DNA from 2 places in the Bradyrhizobium sp. SZCCHNRI1009 genome. Region 2 is predicted to be linked to the other one. Evidence: predicted binding sites of a transcription regulator. Region 2 holds the regulator's gene; the other holds the start of a gene.
The links. The regulator PhoB, encoded in region 2, activates phosphate uptake and scavenging genes when phosphate is short. The targets are predictions, from matches to a motif close to TGTCATNNANCTGTCAT.
Positions count from the first base shown of each region.

Region 1: QX010_RS17915 (RNA degradosome polyphosphate kinase) is a predicted target of PhoB. The motif match lies at 5,020-5,036, and genes of this name have one in related genera.

Region 1 is NZ_JAUEUL010000009.1:148,300-155,639, forward strand. It holds gene QX010_RS17880 (autotransporter outer membrane beta-barrel domain-containing protein) at 1-1,027, opposite strand, end outside; gene QX010_RS17885 (hypothetical protein) at 1,066-1,383, shown strand; gene QX010_RS17890 (cold-shock protein) at 1,425-1,634, shown strand; gene purN (phosphoribosylglycinamide formyltransferase) at 1,779-2,432, opposite strand; gene purM (phosphoribosylformylglycinamidine cyclo-ligase) at 2,446-3,519, opposite strand; gene QX010_RS17905 (CDP-alcohol phosphatidyltransferase family protein) at 3,677-4,231, shown strand; gene QX010_RS17910 (DnaA ATPase domain-containing protein) at 4,290-4,967, shown strand; gene QX010_RS17915 (RNA degradosome polyphosphate kinase) at 5,093-7,288, shown strand; gene ppx (exopolyphosphatase) at 7,331-7,340, shown strand, end outside.
Region 2 is NZ_JAUEUL010000012.1:59,546-66,885, forward strand. It holds gene pstC (phosphate ABC transporter permease subunit PstC) at 1-356, shown strand, start outside; gene pstA (phosphate ABC transporter permease PstA) at 360-1,241, shown strand; gene pstB (phosphate ABC transporter ATP-binding protein PstB) at 1,238-2,062, shown strand; gene phoU (phosphate signaling complex protein PhoU) at 2,093-2,809, shown strand; gene phoB (phosphate regulon transcriptional regulator PhoB) at 2,826-3,533, shown strand; gene QX010_RS21045 (trypsin-like serine protease) at 3,681-4,997, shown strand; gene QX010_RS21050 (HoxN/HupN/NixA family nickel/cobalt transporter) at 5,166-6,263, shown strand; gene QX010_RS21055 (HupU protein) at 6,287-7,303, shown strand; gene QX010_RS21060 (nickel-dependent hydrogenase large subunit) at 7,300-7,340, shown strand, end outside.

The DNA.
Region 1 (7,340 bases), on a different contig from region 2:
TTCGGTTCAGGGATAGCGACAGTGCCGCGCCGGCGTCGGCGCCGTAGCGGCCCTCGCCAAGGCCCTGCAGCGTGATGCTTTGCGGACCGAGGCTGACGGTCAGCGCGCCGAGATTCTGACTGAAATTGTCGACCAGCTTGCCATAGGCCGAGACGTCGAGGATCTTGCCGTCGACGATGAAGTAGCGGCCGAACTCGGCGCCGACGAGAACGCGGGCGCGCTCCAGCGAGGTGCCGCTGACCGACAGCGGGTCGAGCCCGCCCGCTTCCTGGAATGCCGCCGTCGTGGCGCGCGTGTATTCGAAGGCGAGCTTCGGAACGATCCGGCTCTCCCCGATGCTCCAGTAGTAGTCGAGCTCGCTCAGCACGCCCGTGATGTGGGCGCCGTAGACCGACGTCGCCGCACCGAGGCTGGTGTCGCGCCGCGCACTGATCCCGCCGACGCCATGGACGACCGCGATCGCCCAGGTCCAGGGTCCCTGGTCGACCGAGGCGTTGAAGCCAAACTGCGTGAGATCGAGCGTCGCCGCTTGCAGCGCCAGCGGCACATCGACCCAGGTCCGGCTCTGGTCGACGGATAGTCCGACATTCACGCCCGGCACGAGGCGCATGCCGATACCGGCGACGCCGCCCCCAGTCGTCCTCTTGTCGCCGACGAAGTCGCGTTGCGCATCGCTACGGACGGTGACGCCATACATCTCGCCCCAGGTCCGGAACCGAGGCTGTTCCGAAGCCTCCGGCGCGCCGCCGCCCCCGGGATTGCTCCGCTGCAGCCGGGTGACGCCCTGCGTGGCCTGAGTCCCGAGCCGTTCGAGGAAGCTCGAGCCGAGATCGAGCACGGCTCGGCCGGCCGAACGTTCGGAACTGATCGCGCCTGGCGCAGGGCTGGGCAGTGGGCTCGGCGTTGGTGTCGGCGTCGGGCTGGCGGCGATGCTCGGCAGGCTGGCCTGCGCGACGCACGGCGAAGACGCGGCGGCCGTGCCGAGCGCGACGATGAGCAGCATCGCGCCCGACGCACCACTACGCATTCGCCGATCCGGCCTGGCTTGAGATGCCCCGCGCATCGATGCCCCGTTTCACCGCCGCTCAAATTCGCTTCAATATTGCCGCGATGATTTGCCCGCAGTTCCCGATCGCGGTCAATGAGGATTGCCCGTGCCGCGGCTTCCCTGTAGGGATTTGTGGTTCCAGCACCACAAGCCTCGCAATTGCAGCAACAGCCGGCGACGCGACGTCGCGTTCTCATCAGTCCGCCAACCTTGATATCGGCGGAAAATCGTGTTGCAATCTCCCGTACAATCGGATTGGCCGTTCGACTGTGCGTTTCGCGACTTTGGAAATTGAGCAGATCCCGGGAAGCCCGTTTGTGGCGTGGCACGCGTGAGCGTGGCCGCGTCTTTTTTTCGTCTAGACGAGGAGACAGCGATGCCGACCTACAAGGGCAGCGTGAAGTGGTTCAACCCGACCAAGGGATATGGCTTCATCAAACCGACTGGCGGAGACAAGGACGTGTTCGTCCACATATCAGCCGTGGAGCGTGCTGGACTGACCACGCTCAACGAGAACCAGACGATCGAATATGATCTGGTGGAGAGCCGCGGCAAGACGTCGGCAGAGAACCTGAAGCTCTCGTGAGCATCGTCCCGGCGGAGAGCGCCACAGCGCGGGTTCGTAAACCAACTCACGAGCTCCGCGTCAGGTTCGCTCGCCGCCGATGATCAGACTTCGTCAGCCTTGATGTGCCCCCAGCCCCGCCGGGGATTTTTTTGTCCGCGACAGCTAGCGGACGACCGGCCAGATCAGCGTATGATCGCCTTGCTCCACGGACGACGTCCGGCAGAGATCGCCTTCGAGCCGCACCAAGCCCTTGGCCAACAGCTTCAGCGCTTCCGGATAGATCCGATGCTCGACGCCGAGAATGCGCGTCGACAGCGTGTCCGGCGTGTCGTCGTCCCTGACCACGACCGCGCCCTGCATCACGATCGGACCTGCATCCGTCTCCGGGATGACGAAATGCACGGTGGCGCCTGACAGCTTGACGCCGGCGCGCAGCGCCTGGCCATGCGGATCGAGGCCGGGGAATGATGGCAGCAGCGACGGATGAATGTTCAGCATCCTGCCGTACCAGCGCTGCACGAACTCCGCCGTGAACAGGCGCATGAAACCGGCCAGGCAGATGATCTCGATGCCGCGTGCATCGAGCGCCTGCTGCAGTCTGGCCTCGAACCCTGCGCGGTCCTTGCCGAACGGCTTGCTCTCGATGATTTCGATCGCGACGCCGCTCTCCTGCGCTTTCTGCAGCCCGGCCGCATCGGCCCGGTTGGAGATCACGACGGCGATCTCGGCCGGAAATTCCGGCTGCGCCGCCGCGTGGATCAGCGCGGCCATGTTCGACCCACGGCCCGAGATCAGGATGGCGACGCGGCGCTTCATCGGCACACTCGTCTCACAGAGCCAGATCGAGGGCGCCGGTGTAGATCACCCGCTCGTCGCCTGTCGCAGCAACGACCTCGCCGAGCCGCGCGACGTGCTCGCCATTCGCGGTGAACACCTCGATGACGGCATCGACGGCCTCGGCCTTGACGATCGCGATCATGCCGATCCCGCAATTGAAGGTGCGCAAGAGCTCGCGCTCGGCAATGCCGCCCTGCTCCGCCAGCCATTTGAAGACCGGCAGCACCGGCAGGCCCGTCAGGTCGATCGAAACGCCGAGATGCTTCGGCAGCACGCGTGGAATGTTGTCGGTGAAGCCGCCGCCCGTGATGTGTGCGAGCCCCTTCACCGCACCGGTCTCGCGGATGGCGCGAAGGCATGATTTCACATAGAGGCGGGTCGGCGTCAGCAGCGCCGCGCCGAGAGTCAGGACCGGCGCGAACGGCGCCGGCGCATCGAAGCCGAGGCCGGACTGGGCGACGATCTTGCGCACCAGCGAATAGCCGTTGGAGTGGACGCCGGAGGATGCGAGCCCCAGCACCACGTCACCGGCCGCGATGTCGGGAGACGGCAGCAGCGTGCCACGTTCCGCCGCGCCGACCGCGAAACCGGCAAGATCGTAGTCGCCGTCCTTGTAGAGGCCCGGCATTTCCGCGGTCTCACCGCCGATCAGCGCGCAGCCGGATTCCCGGCAGCCTTCGGCGATACCGGCCACGATCGACGCCGTCGCCTCCGGGTCGAGCTTGCCGCACGCAAAGTAGTCAAGGAAGAACAGCGGCTCGGCGCCCTGCACGACGAGATCGTTGACCGACATGGCGACCAGGTCGATGCCGATGCCGCCATGCAGCCCGGTCTCGATCGCGATCTTCACCTTGGTGCCGACGCCGTCGGTCGCCGCGACCAGCACCGGATCCTTGAATCCAGCGGCCTTGAGGTCGAACAGGCCGCCAAAGCCGCCGATCTCGGCATCCGCACCGGCGCGGGCGGTTGCGCGCACCATGGGCTTGATCAGATCGACCAGACGGTTTCCGGCATCGATATCGACGCCCGAATCTGCATAAGTGAGCCCGTTCTTGCGCTCGGTCATGGTAAAAACCCCTAATCTGGCCGCTGGTTACGTCGGAATCCGGCCGCGCGCAATGGCTCGCAAGGGGCTCGTCCCCACACTATCTAGGAACCGTACCGGTTCGCCCTGTTTCGGAATCGGGTTGTCTTTTGATCGAGTCGTCGTCGGGACCCGCTGCGTGACCATTCCCCACAGTATCCCCAATCTGATCACGCTGGGTCGAATCCTGCTGGTTCCGATCGTCGTCTGGGCCATTGCGGCCGGCCAGATGGAGATCGCGTTTCTGGTCTTCGTGGTCGCGGGGGTGAGCGACGCCGTGGACGGCTTCCTGGCCAAGCGCTTCAACCTGCGGTCCGAGCTGGGAGCGCTGCTCGATCCTCTCGCCGACAAGGCGCTGCTGGTCTCGATCTTCGTCACGCTTGGCATCTGGGGCGCGATCCCGCGCTGGATCGTCATCCTGGTGGTCTCGCGCGACATCATGATCGTCTCGGCGGTGATCGTGTCCTGGCTGTTCGACAGGCCGGTCGCGATGAAGCCATTGATGGTCTCCAAGCTGAACACGGTCGCCCAGGTGGGATTCGCGGCGCTTGTGCTGGCCTCGCTCAGCTTCGGCTTCGAGCCCAGGCCCTACGATGTGGTGCTGATGGTGCTGGTCACCGTCTTTACCCTCGTGTCGGTCGGGCTGTATCTCGTCGACTGGGTGCGCCACATGAGCACCATCGAGGTCCGGTGATCCTCCGCGGAGGGCCCGTCCTGACCTCACGCACCACACGATACGGAGCAATTCGATCTTGGCCGGCCATATCCCCCCTCGTCAGCTGGCCTTCGCGCTGCCGCATGCGGAGAGCCTGACGCGGGACAATTTCTTCGAAGGTCCAGGCAACGCGGCCGGGCTCGCTCTGGTCGACGCCTGGCCGGAATGGCCGGCGCGGACCATGTTCCTGGTCGGCCCCGACGGCTCCGGCAAGAGCCACCTCGCCGCGATCTGGGCCGAGCAGGCAGGCGCCCGATCGCTGTCCGCGCATGCCCTTGAGGCAGGCGTGGTCCCCGGGGCGCTCGCCACCGGCGCGCTGGTGCTGGAGGATCTGACCGCAACCGGTCTCGACGAGCGGGCGCTGTTTCACCTGCTGAACCTGGCCCGCCAGGACGAGGCCTTCGTGCTGATCACGGCGCGCGAGGCCCCGGCGGCCCTGCCGATCGCCCTGGCCGATCTGAGGTCGCGGCTGCGTGCCGTCCCGGTGGTCACGCTGCTGCCGCCCGACGACCAGCTGTTCCGGGCCCTGATCGTCAAGCTGGCCGCCGACCGGCAAATGGCGATCGACGAAACCGTGGTCAGCTATCTCGCCAGCCACATCGAGCGGTCCTATGCGGCGGCACGCCAGACCATTGCGCTGCTGGACAACGAGTCGCTGCGGCTCGGACGCCCCGTCACCCGGGCGCTGGCGGCGGAGCTGCTCCGCCCGGCGTGACCGGCGGCCATCTTGACGGCGGTTGATGACGGAACCTCAATGGTGCCGGCAACGTCATCCCCTGGTCACCCAGATTGGGCTACGGTCGACCATTCGCGACTGGACGGATATGGATCGAATTCCCTATGGATACCGAGCAAGTTACTGAAATTTCAGAGAAAGCACCGGTCTCGGCGCCGTCCATCGAGATTGCCTCGAGCCCCGAGCGATTCATCAATCGGGAGCTGTCCTGGCTTCACTTCAACCGCCGCGTTCTGGAGGAATCGGTCAATCCGCGCCATCCCGCCCTGGAGCGGGTGCGCTTCCTGTCGATTTCCGCCAACAACCTTGATGAATTCTTCATGGTGCGCGTCGCCGGCATCCGCGCCCAGGTCCGCGAGGGCATTGCCGAGCGCAGCCCCGACGGGCTGACGCCGACCGAGCAGCTGAAGCTGATCAACGAGACGGTGTCGCAGCTCGCCATCGACCAGCAGGCGATCTGGCGCGACCTGCGCAAGTTTCTCGGCGAGCTCGGCATCGTGCTGGTCGACGGTCAGGACGTCACCAGGAGCGAGCGCGCCTGGATCGAGGACCATTTCCTCGCCAACATCTTCCCGCTGCTGACGCCACTCGCGATCGATCCGGCGCATCCATTCCCGTTCATCCCGAGCCTCGGCTTCACCGTGGCGCTGCAGCTGATCCGCTCCGCCGACGGGCGTCCGATGAACGCCCTCATTCGCATGCCCGGCAAGATCGATCGCTTCATCCGCTTCCCCGGCTCCAAGGATGGCGTGATCCGCCTGATCACCCTCGAGCAGGCGACCGGACTGTTCATCGGCCGGCTGTTTCCGGGCTACACCGTGAAGGGCCAGGGCGCCTTCCGGATCATCCGCGACAGCGAGATCGAGATCGAGGAAGAGGCCGAAGACCTGGTGCGGCTGTTCGAGACGGCGCTGAAGCGGCGGCGCCGCGGCTCGGTGATCCGGCTCGAGATCGAGGCCAACATGCCGGAGGAGCTGCGCCGCTTCGTGCAGAATGCGCTGTCCACGACGGATGACGAGGTGTTCGTCGTCGACGGCGTGCTGGCGATGAACGAGCTGTCGCAACTGACGCGGGTCGACCGGCCCGACCTCGAATTCGCGCCCTACGTGCCGCGCCATCCCGAGCGTGTCCGCGACCATGGCGGCGACATCTTCGCCGCCATCCGGCAGAAGGACCTGATCGTCCATCACCCTTACGAGTCGTTCGACGTCGTCGTGCAGTTCCTGCAGCAGGCGGCGCGCGATCCCGACGTCGTTGCGATCAAGCAGACGCTGTACCGGACCTCCAACAATTCGCCGATCGTGCGCACGCTGGTGGAGGCCGCCGAGGCCGGCAAGTCGGTGACGGCCCTGGTCGAGCTCAAGGCGCGTTTCGACGAGGAGGCCAACATCCGCTGGGCCCGCGACCTGGAGCGCGCGGGCGTACAGGTGGTGTACGGCTTCCTGGAGCTGAAGACGCATGCCAAGCTGTCGATGGTCGTGCGCCGCGAGGGCGGCAGCCTCACCACCTATGTCCACACCGGCACCGGCAACTATCATCCGGTGACGGCGCGCATCTACACCGACCTGTCCTACTTCACGTCGGACCCGGTGATCGGCCGCGACGTCACGCGGGTGTTCAACTACATCACCGGCTATGCCGAGCCGATCGACATCGAGAAGATGGCGGTGTCGCCGCTCACGCTTCGCAAGCGCATCATCGAGCACATCCACGGCGAGACCAGCTTCGCCCGCCAGGGCAAGCCGGCCGTGATCTGGATGAAGATGAACTCGCTGGTCGATCCCGACATCATCGACGCGCTGTACGAGGCCTCGCAGGCCGGCGTGTCGATCGAGCTGATCGTGCGCGGCATCTGCTGCCTGCGTCCCGGCCTCCCCGGACTGTCGGAGAACATTCGCGTCAAATCGGTGATCGGCCGCTTCCTCGAGCATGGCCGCATCTACTGCTTTGGTATGGGTCAGGGCCTGCCGAGCGCCAAGGCCGCCGTCTACATCTCCTCGGCCGACATGATGCCGCGCAATCTCGACCGCCGCGTCGAGGTGCTGTGCCCGCTTCAGAACCCCACCGTGCATCAGCAGGTCCTGGAACAGATCATGGTCGCGAACCTGAAGGATACCGAGCAGAGCTGGCAATTGTTGCCGGATGGGTCGTCAACGCGTATGAAGGCCGCGAAGGGCGAGGAGCCGTTCAACCTGCACAATTACTTCATGACGAATCCGAGTCTGTCCGGCCGTGGAAAGTCGCTCAAGGAATCATCGCCGCGCCGGCTCACGCGCCGGAATGAACGCTCTCCTTCATAGGGGCTGTCTGCACCGGGGCCTTCTGCGCCGGGATATGCCGTGGTGAAGCCGC
Region 2 (7,340 bases):
TGCTGAAGGAGGCGGCCTACGGGGTCGGCTGCACCACCTGGGAGGTCGTACGCAGCGTCGTCATTCCCTACACCCGTGTCGGCGTCATCGGCGGCGTCATGCTGGCGCTGGGCCGTGCGCTCGGCGAAACGATGGCGGTGACCTTCATCATCGGCAACTCGTTCCGGATCTCATCGTCGATCTTCGCGCCGGGCACCACGATCTCGGCCGCCATTGCCTCTGAATTCCAGGAGAGTGACGGCCTGCACCAGTCGAGCCTGATCCTGCTCGGCCTGCTGCTGTTCGTGCTCACCTTCTTCGTGCTGGCGAGCGCGCGCCTGATGCTCATGCGGCTCCAAGCCAAGGCGGGAAAATAAGCCATGTCCAGCGCAGATTCGCTCACCACCGATACGCCGGTCAATCCGATCTATGCGCGCCGACGCCGCAGGGACATCGTGATCCGCGGCCTCTGCGTCGCCGCCGCGCTGTTCGGCGTCACCTGGCTGGCGCTGATCCTGTTCACGCTGTTCTATAACGGGCTTGCCGGCCTCAGCCTGCAGGTGTTTTCCGCCGACACCCCGCCGCCGGGCTCGAGCGAAGGCGGCCTGCGCAATGCCATCGTCGGCTCCCTGATCATGACGGTCATCGGCGTCGGCATCGGCGCGCCGCTCGGCCTGTTCGCCGGCACCTATCTGGCCGAGTACGGCCGCAACGACCGCCTGACCTCGGTGATCCGCTTCATCAACGACATCCTGCTGTCGGCGCCCTCGATCATCATCGGCCTGTTCATCTATGGCGCTGTCGTGGTGCCGATGGGCGGCTTCTCGGCGCTCGCAGGCTCGCTGGCGCTGGCGGTCATTGTCATCCCCGTGGTGCTGCGCACCACCGAGGACATGCTGCTGCTGGTGCCCAACCCGCTGCGTGAGGCGGCCTCGGCGCTCGGCCTGCCGCGATCGCTGGTGATCCGGCGCATCGCCTATCGCGCGGCGCGCTCGGGCCTGATCACCGGCGTGCTGCTGGCCACCGCCCGCGTCGCCGGCGAGACCGCGCCCTTGCTGTTCACTGCGCTGTCGAACCAGTTCTGGAGCCTCAACCTCTCCAAGACGATGGCCAACCTGCCCGTCACCATCAACAACTTCGTCCAGAGCCCCTATGCCTATTGGAAGCAGCTGGCCTGGAGCGGAGCCCTTCTGATCACTCTGGCCGTGCTCGCCCTGAATGTCAGTGCACGCATTCTCGGCGCCGAGAGGAACGCAAAATGACCGACCTGTCCGTATCCGTCAGCCAGCCCAATCCCGCCGCGCTGAACGGCAAGGTTTTGCCGGAAGCCCCCGCCAAGGTGACCGCGCGCAACCTGAACTTCTATTACGGCGATCACCACGCGCTGAAGAACATCAACCTGTCGCTGGGGACCAACCGCGTCACCGCGTTCATCGGCCCGTCCGGCTGCGGCAAGTCGACCCTGCTGCGCATCTTCAACCGGATGTACGATCTCTACCCGGGCCAGCGCGCCGTTGGCCAGCTCATGCTGGACAACACCAACATCCTCGATCCCAAGCTCGACCTCAACCTGCTGCGGGCCCGGGTCGGCATGGTGTTCCAGAAGCCGACGCCGTTCCCGATGACGATCTACGAGAACATCGCCTTCGGCATCCGGCTGTATGAGAAGATCTCCAAGTCGGAGATGGACGACCGGGTCGAGAAGGCACTGCGCGGCGGCGCGTTGTGGAACGAGGTCAAGGACAAGCTCAACGCTTCGGGCCTGTCGCTGTCAGGCGGCCAGCAGCAGCGGCTGTGCATTGCGCGCACCGTGGCGGTCCGGCCGGAGGTGATCCTGTTCGACGAGCCGTGCTCGGCGCTCGATCCGATCTCGACCGCCAAGGTCGAGGAGCTGATCCAGGAGCTCGCCGAAAACTATACGATCGCCATCGTGACGCATAACATGCAGCAGGCGGCGCGCGTCTCCGACAAGACCGCCTTCATGTATCTCGGCGAGCTGATCGAGTTCGACGACACCAGCAAGATCTTCACCTCGCCGAGCGATCGGCGGACCCAGGATTACATCACCGGCCGGTTCGGCTGACGCCGACGACATTGACTTCAGGAGATCATCATGGCCAGTGAACATACCGCCAAGGCGTTCGACAGCGATCTGCAGGATCTCACCCGGCTGGTGTCGGAAATGGGCGGCCTCGCCGAGCGTCTGATCGTCGATTCCGTCGATGCGCTGGTGCGGCGCGACATCGCACTCGGCCAGAAGGTGGTCGCCACCGACGCCGAGGTCGACAAGCTGCAGCGCATCATCGAGGAGCGCGCCGTTCTTACCATCGCCCGGCGACAGCCGATGGCGGTCGACCTGCGCGAGATCGTCGGTGCGATGCGGGTCGCCACCGATCTGGAGCGCATCGGCGATCTCGCCAAGAACATCGGCAAGCGCGTCGCGGCGCTGGAGAGCGACTTCCATCCGCTCAAGCTGATCCGCGGGCTCGAGCACATGACCGACCTGGTGCAGTCGCAGGTCAAGACGGTGCTGGACGCCTATGCCGCGCACGACCTGCCGGCGGCGATGACGGTGTGGAAGGGCGACGAGGAGGTCGACGCCATCTGCACCTCGCTGTTCCGCGAACTCCTGACCTACATGATGGAGGATCCGCGCAACATCTCGTTCTGCATCCATCTGATGTTCTGCGCCAAGAACATCGAGCGCATCGGCGATCACGCGACCAACATCGCGGAGACCGTCTTCTATATGATCGAAGGCCAGCAGATCATGGACAAGCGCCCGAAGGGCGACATGACGAGCTTCGCGACGACGATCCCCGGCAACTGAGAGAGACGGTTCTGACATGGGCGCCCGAATTCTGGTGGTGGAGGACGAGGAGGCGCTGACGACGCTCCTGCGCTACAACCTCGAGGCCGAAGGCTACGAGGTCGAGACGGTGGCGCGCGGAGACGAGGCCGACACACGGCTGAAGGAGCGCGTTCCCGATCTCGTCGTGCTCGACTGGATGCTGCCGGGCCTGTCCGGCATCGAGCTGTGCCGCCGCCTGCGGGCGCGGTCCGAGACCCGGCAATTGCCGATCATCATGCTCACCGCGCGCGGCGAGGAGAGCGAGCGCGTGCGCGGCCTCGCGACCGGCGCCGACGACTACATCGTCAAGCCGTTCTCGGTGCCGGAGCTGCTGGCGCGCGTGAAGGGCCTGCTGCGGCGGGCGAGCCCGGAGCGGCTGGCGACCGTGCTGTCCTATGGCGACATCGAGCTCGACCGCGAGAAGCGCCGCGTGGCGCGCTCGGGACGGCCGATCGATCTCGGCCCGACCGAATACCGCCTGCTCGAGTTTTTCCTGGAGCATCCCGGCCGCGTGTTCAGCCGTGAGCAGCTGCTCGACAGCGTCTGGGGCCGCGACATCTATATCGACGAGCGCACGGTCGACGTCCATATCGGCCGCCTGCGCAAGCTGCTCAATCCGGGCCGCGAGCAGGACCCGATCCGCACCGTGCGCGGCGCCGGCTATGCGCTCGATGATCGCTTCGCCAAGAGCGAGCAGGTGTAAGGGGCGATCGGGCGTGAGGATGAAGCAGGTGTGAGGCGCGAGGGGGCCCGATTGAGGAGATCGCGGTCCGCTTTCCGCCACGCCGCCGCCGTCTTGATCGTGTCTGCTTCGTGGCCCGTCACGATGTTTCGGTCCCAGCGGACGCCCTTGATCAAGACCATCATCATATCTCTAGCCGTCCTGCTCGGCAGCGCGGCGGGCGCCGCGGCCGCCGAGCTCGAAGACGCGGTCGCCGCGGCGGGAAACGGACAGCACGCCGCGGCGATGCGCCGCCTGCTGCCGCTGGCCGCCAAGGGCGATGCGCGGGCGCAGTTCGACGTCGGCTTCATGGAGGCCTTCGGCTGGGGCCAACCGCGCAACCCCGCCGAGGCGCTGGCGTGGTATCGCAAGGCCGCCGATCAGGGCCTCGCCGTCGCCCAGCATTATCTCGGCATCGCCTATGTCAACGGCGAAGGTGTCGCGAGCAATTATGGCGAAGCCGGCCGCTGGTTCAGCCGCGCGGCAGCGCAGGGCTTTGCCCAGTCGCAATACATGCTGGGCCTGATGCTGCTCGACGGTCGCGGCGTGCAGCAGGACGTCGTGCAGGGCTACGCCTGGCTGGTGATGGCGGGTCGCAGCGGCGTGCGATCGGCCCGCCGCGACGTGCAGCGGGTCAAGCTGACGGAGCCGCAGCGCGTCCAGGCCCAGAGCGCCATTGCGGCCTGGCGGCCGAAGCCGGAATCGGCGGAGGCGGGCGTCGCCGCTCCGCGTCCGGAGCAACTGCTCGGGCTCGACCGCCACATCGGAGAGGTCGTCGATCCCACCTCGTGGCCGGCGTCGTCGATCGGCGTCGTCACCGTCGCGCAATACTCGACCGGCGGCTGGTGCACCGGCACGCTGGTCGCGGCGCGCGTCGTGCTCACCGCCGCGCATTGCGTGTTCAACGGCGTCGCGCAGGTCAGCCCCGGCAATGTCCGCTTCCTGGCCGGCATGAACAGGGGCACGCCGGCGGCATCGTCGGTCGCCGACAAGCTGATCGTGGCGCCGGACTTCGTCCCGACCCGGCACGACAGATGGTCGCTCGACCGCTCGCCCGCCGATTGGGCGCTGATCGTGCTGAAGGATGCGCTGCCGTCGAAGCCGGTCGCGGTCAAGGCGCTGACGCGCGAGGAACTGCAGGCTGCGACCACCGCCGGAACCATCTCAGAGATCGGGTACGGTCAGGAGCGGCGCTACTCGCCGACCGGCCAGCGCAATTGCAGCGCCGGCATGACCAGCGATGCCCGTCTGCTGACGGTGCATTGCCTCGCCAATTTCGGCTATTCGGGCTCGCCGATCCTGGCCGAGGTCGGCGGCACGCCGGCCGTGGTCGGCATCTTCTCGGCGTTCCACGAGGAGACCCGGCTGATGTTCGCCGCGCCCGCAAGCCAGTTCGAGGCCGTCGTGCGGCGCGAGATTGCGGCGCAGAGTGCCTCGGCGCGGTGAAGGGGGAGGGGACGAGAGAGGTCCCGCCGCTGGTCACGATCTGTGCGCGACTGGATAGCGGGTTGCCAAGCGAGCGGGCGATCCGGCAAGTGCAGCCGATTTTTTCCTGTAGCTTTCGCCTGCAGCGGGGCTTTACCGAACTGGCCTGGCTCTTGCTATAGTTCGAGTATGACGATTGTTCCAATTGATCATCCTCGTGCCCCGCGGCTGCTGTGGTGGCGGTCGCAGCCCGGCAGGACCGTTGCGCTCGTCGCCTGGCTGGTCGCGGCCAATGCGCTGGCCTGGGCCTGGGCATTCGCGCTCTACGCCGACCGGCCCGCCATCGTCGGCACCGCGATGCTGGCCTGGCTGCTCGGACTGCGCCATGCCGTCGATGCGGACCACATCGCGGCGATCGACAATGTGGTGCGGAAGCTCGTGCAGGACGGTCGCGCCCCGCGCGCCGCCGGCCTCTATTTTGCGCTCGGCCATTCCAGCGTCGTCGTCATCGCCACCATCGTGGTGAGCCTGGTGGCCGGCGCAGATCTGTTGAGTGAGGACAGCGCCATCCGTGCGATCGGCGGCACCATCGGCACCTCGGTCTCCGCAGGCTTCCTGCTGCTGATCGCCTTCGCGAATCTGGTGCTGTTCGTGAACCTCTGGCGCCGCCCATCCCACCCCCATTCCGACATGGACGCCGCCGGTAGCGCCGGGCGGGGCCTGCTCATTCGTCTGCTGCGGCCGGTGCTCCGCGTCGTCTCCCGCGCCTGGCACATGTACCCGCTCGGCTTCCTGTTCGGCCTGGGCTTCGACACCGCCAGCGAAATCGGGCTGCTCAGCCTGTCGGCGACCGAGGCGGCGCGCGGGGCGAGCCTGGCGCATGTGCTGGTATTCCCGGCGCTGTTCGCCGCGGCGATGGCCACCGTCGACACCGCCGACAGCATGCTGATGGCCGGCGCCTATCGCTGGGCGCTCACGGATCCCGCGCGCAAGCGGCGCTACAATCTGGTCATCACCGGCGCCTCGGTCGCGATCGCGCTGGTGATCGGCGGCGTCGAGGCGGTCGCGCTGCTGACGCCCCGGCTTGGCTTCACCGGCGGATGGGCCGAGGTCGTCACTGCGCTGGGCGATGATCTCGCCAACCTCGGGATCGTCGCCATCGGACTGTTCGGCCTGATCTGGGCGGGTGCCATGCTGCTTGGCCGCCGTCCGGGCGGTTCCGAGGATGCGCCGGGTGAGGAGCTTGCCAGCGTTCGCGCCGGGGCGCTAAACCCGAGGGCGAAATAGGATCGAGCGCGCGGGTACGAATGATGGCCGGCTCGGACGAAATGACCAGGATGCTGTGGCTGCAGGGCGCGAGCTGCGGCGGCTGCACGATGTCGATCCTGGAAAGCGGTGCGTCCGGCTGGTTCGATGAGCTGCGCCAGTCCGGCATTGACCTCATCTGGCATCCCTCCGTCAGCGAGCAGACCGGAGACGAGGTCGTGGAGCTACTGGAGGCGATCCGCGACGGTCGCGAGCGGCTCGATCTGCTGGTGCTCGAAGGCTCGGTGGCGCGCGGACCTGGTCAGACCGGCCGCTTCAACATGCTCGCCGGCACCAACCGCTCGATCTATCATTGGCTGCTCGATCTGGCGCCGCTGGCCGACTACGTCGTCGCCGTCGGCAGCTGCGCGGCCTATGGCGGCATTCCTGCTGCCGGCATCAACCCGACCGACGCGGTCGGATTGCAGTTCGAGGGCAGTGACATCGGCGGCGCGCTCGGCGCGGGATTCCGCTCGAAACGCGGGCTGCCGGTGATCAACGTCGCAGGCTGCGCGCCGCATCCGGGCTGGATGATGGAAAGCCTGCTGGCGCTCACCTCGGGCGATCTGACGGCAGACGGCCTCGACGCAGTCGGCCGTCCGACCTTCATCGCCAATCACCTGGCTCATCACGGCTGCTCGCGCAACGAGTTCTACGAGTTCAAGGCGAGCGCAGAGACGATGTCCGAGCGCGGCTGCCTGATGGAGCATCTCGGCTGCCGGGCGACGCAGGCGGTCGGCGATTGCAATCAGCGCTCCTGGAATGGCGGCGGCTCCTGCACCAAGGGCGGGTACGCCTGCATCGCCTGCACCTCGCCGGGCTTCGAGAGCACGCAGAACTATCTGGAGACGGCGAAGCTCGCGGGCATTCCCGTAGGCCTTCCGACCGACATGCCGAAAGCCTGGTTCGTGGCGCTCGCCGCGCTGTCGAAATCGGCCACGCCGCGCCGCGTACGGGTCAATGCGACGGCGGATCACGTCGTGGTGCCGCCGGGCCGGGCCAGTGACAAGCGCCGTCCATGACGCGGATCACGGTCGGACCGTTCAATCGTGTCGAAGG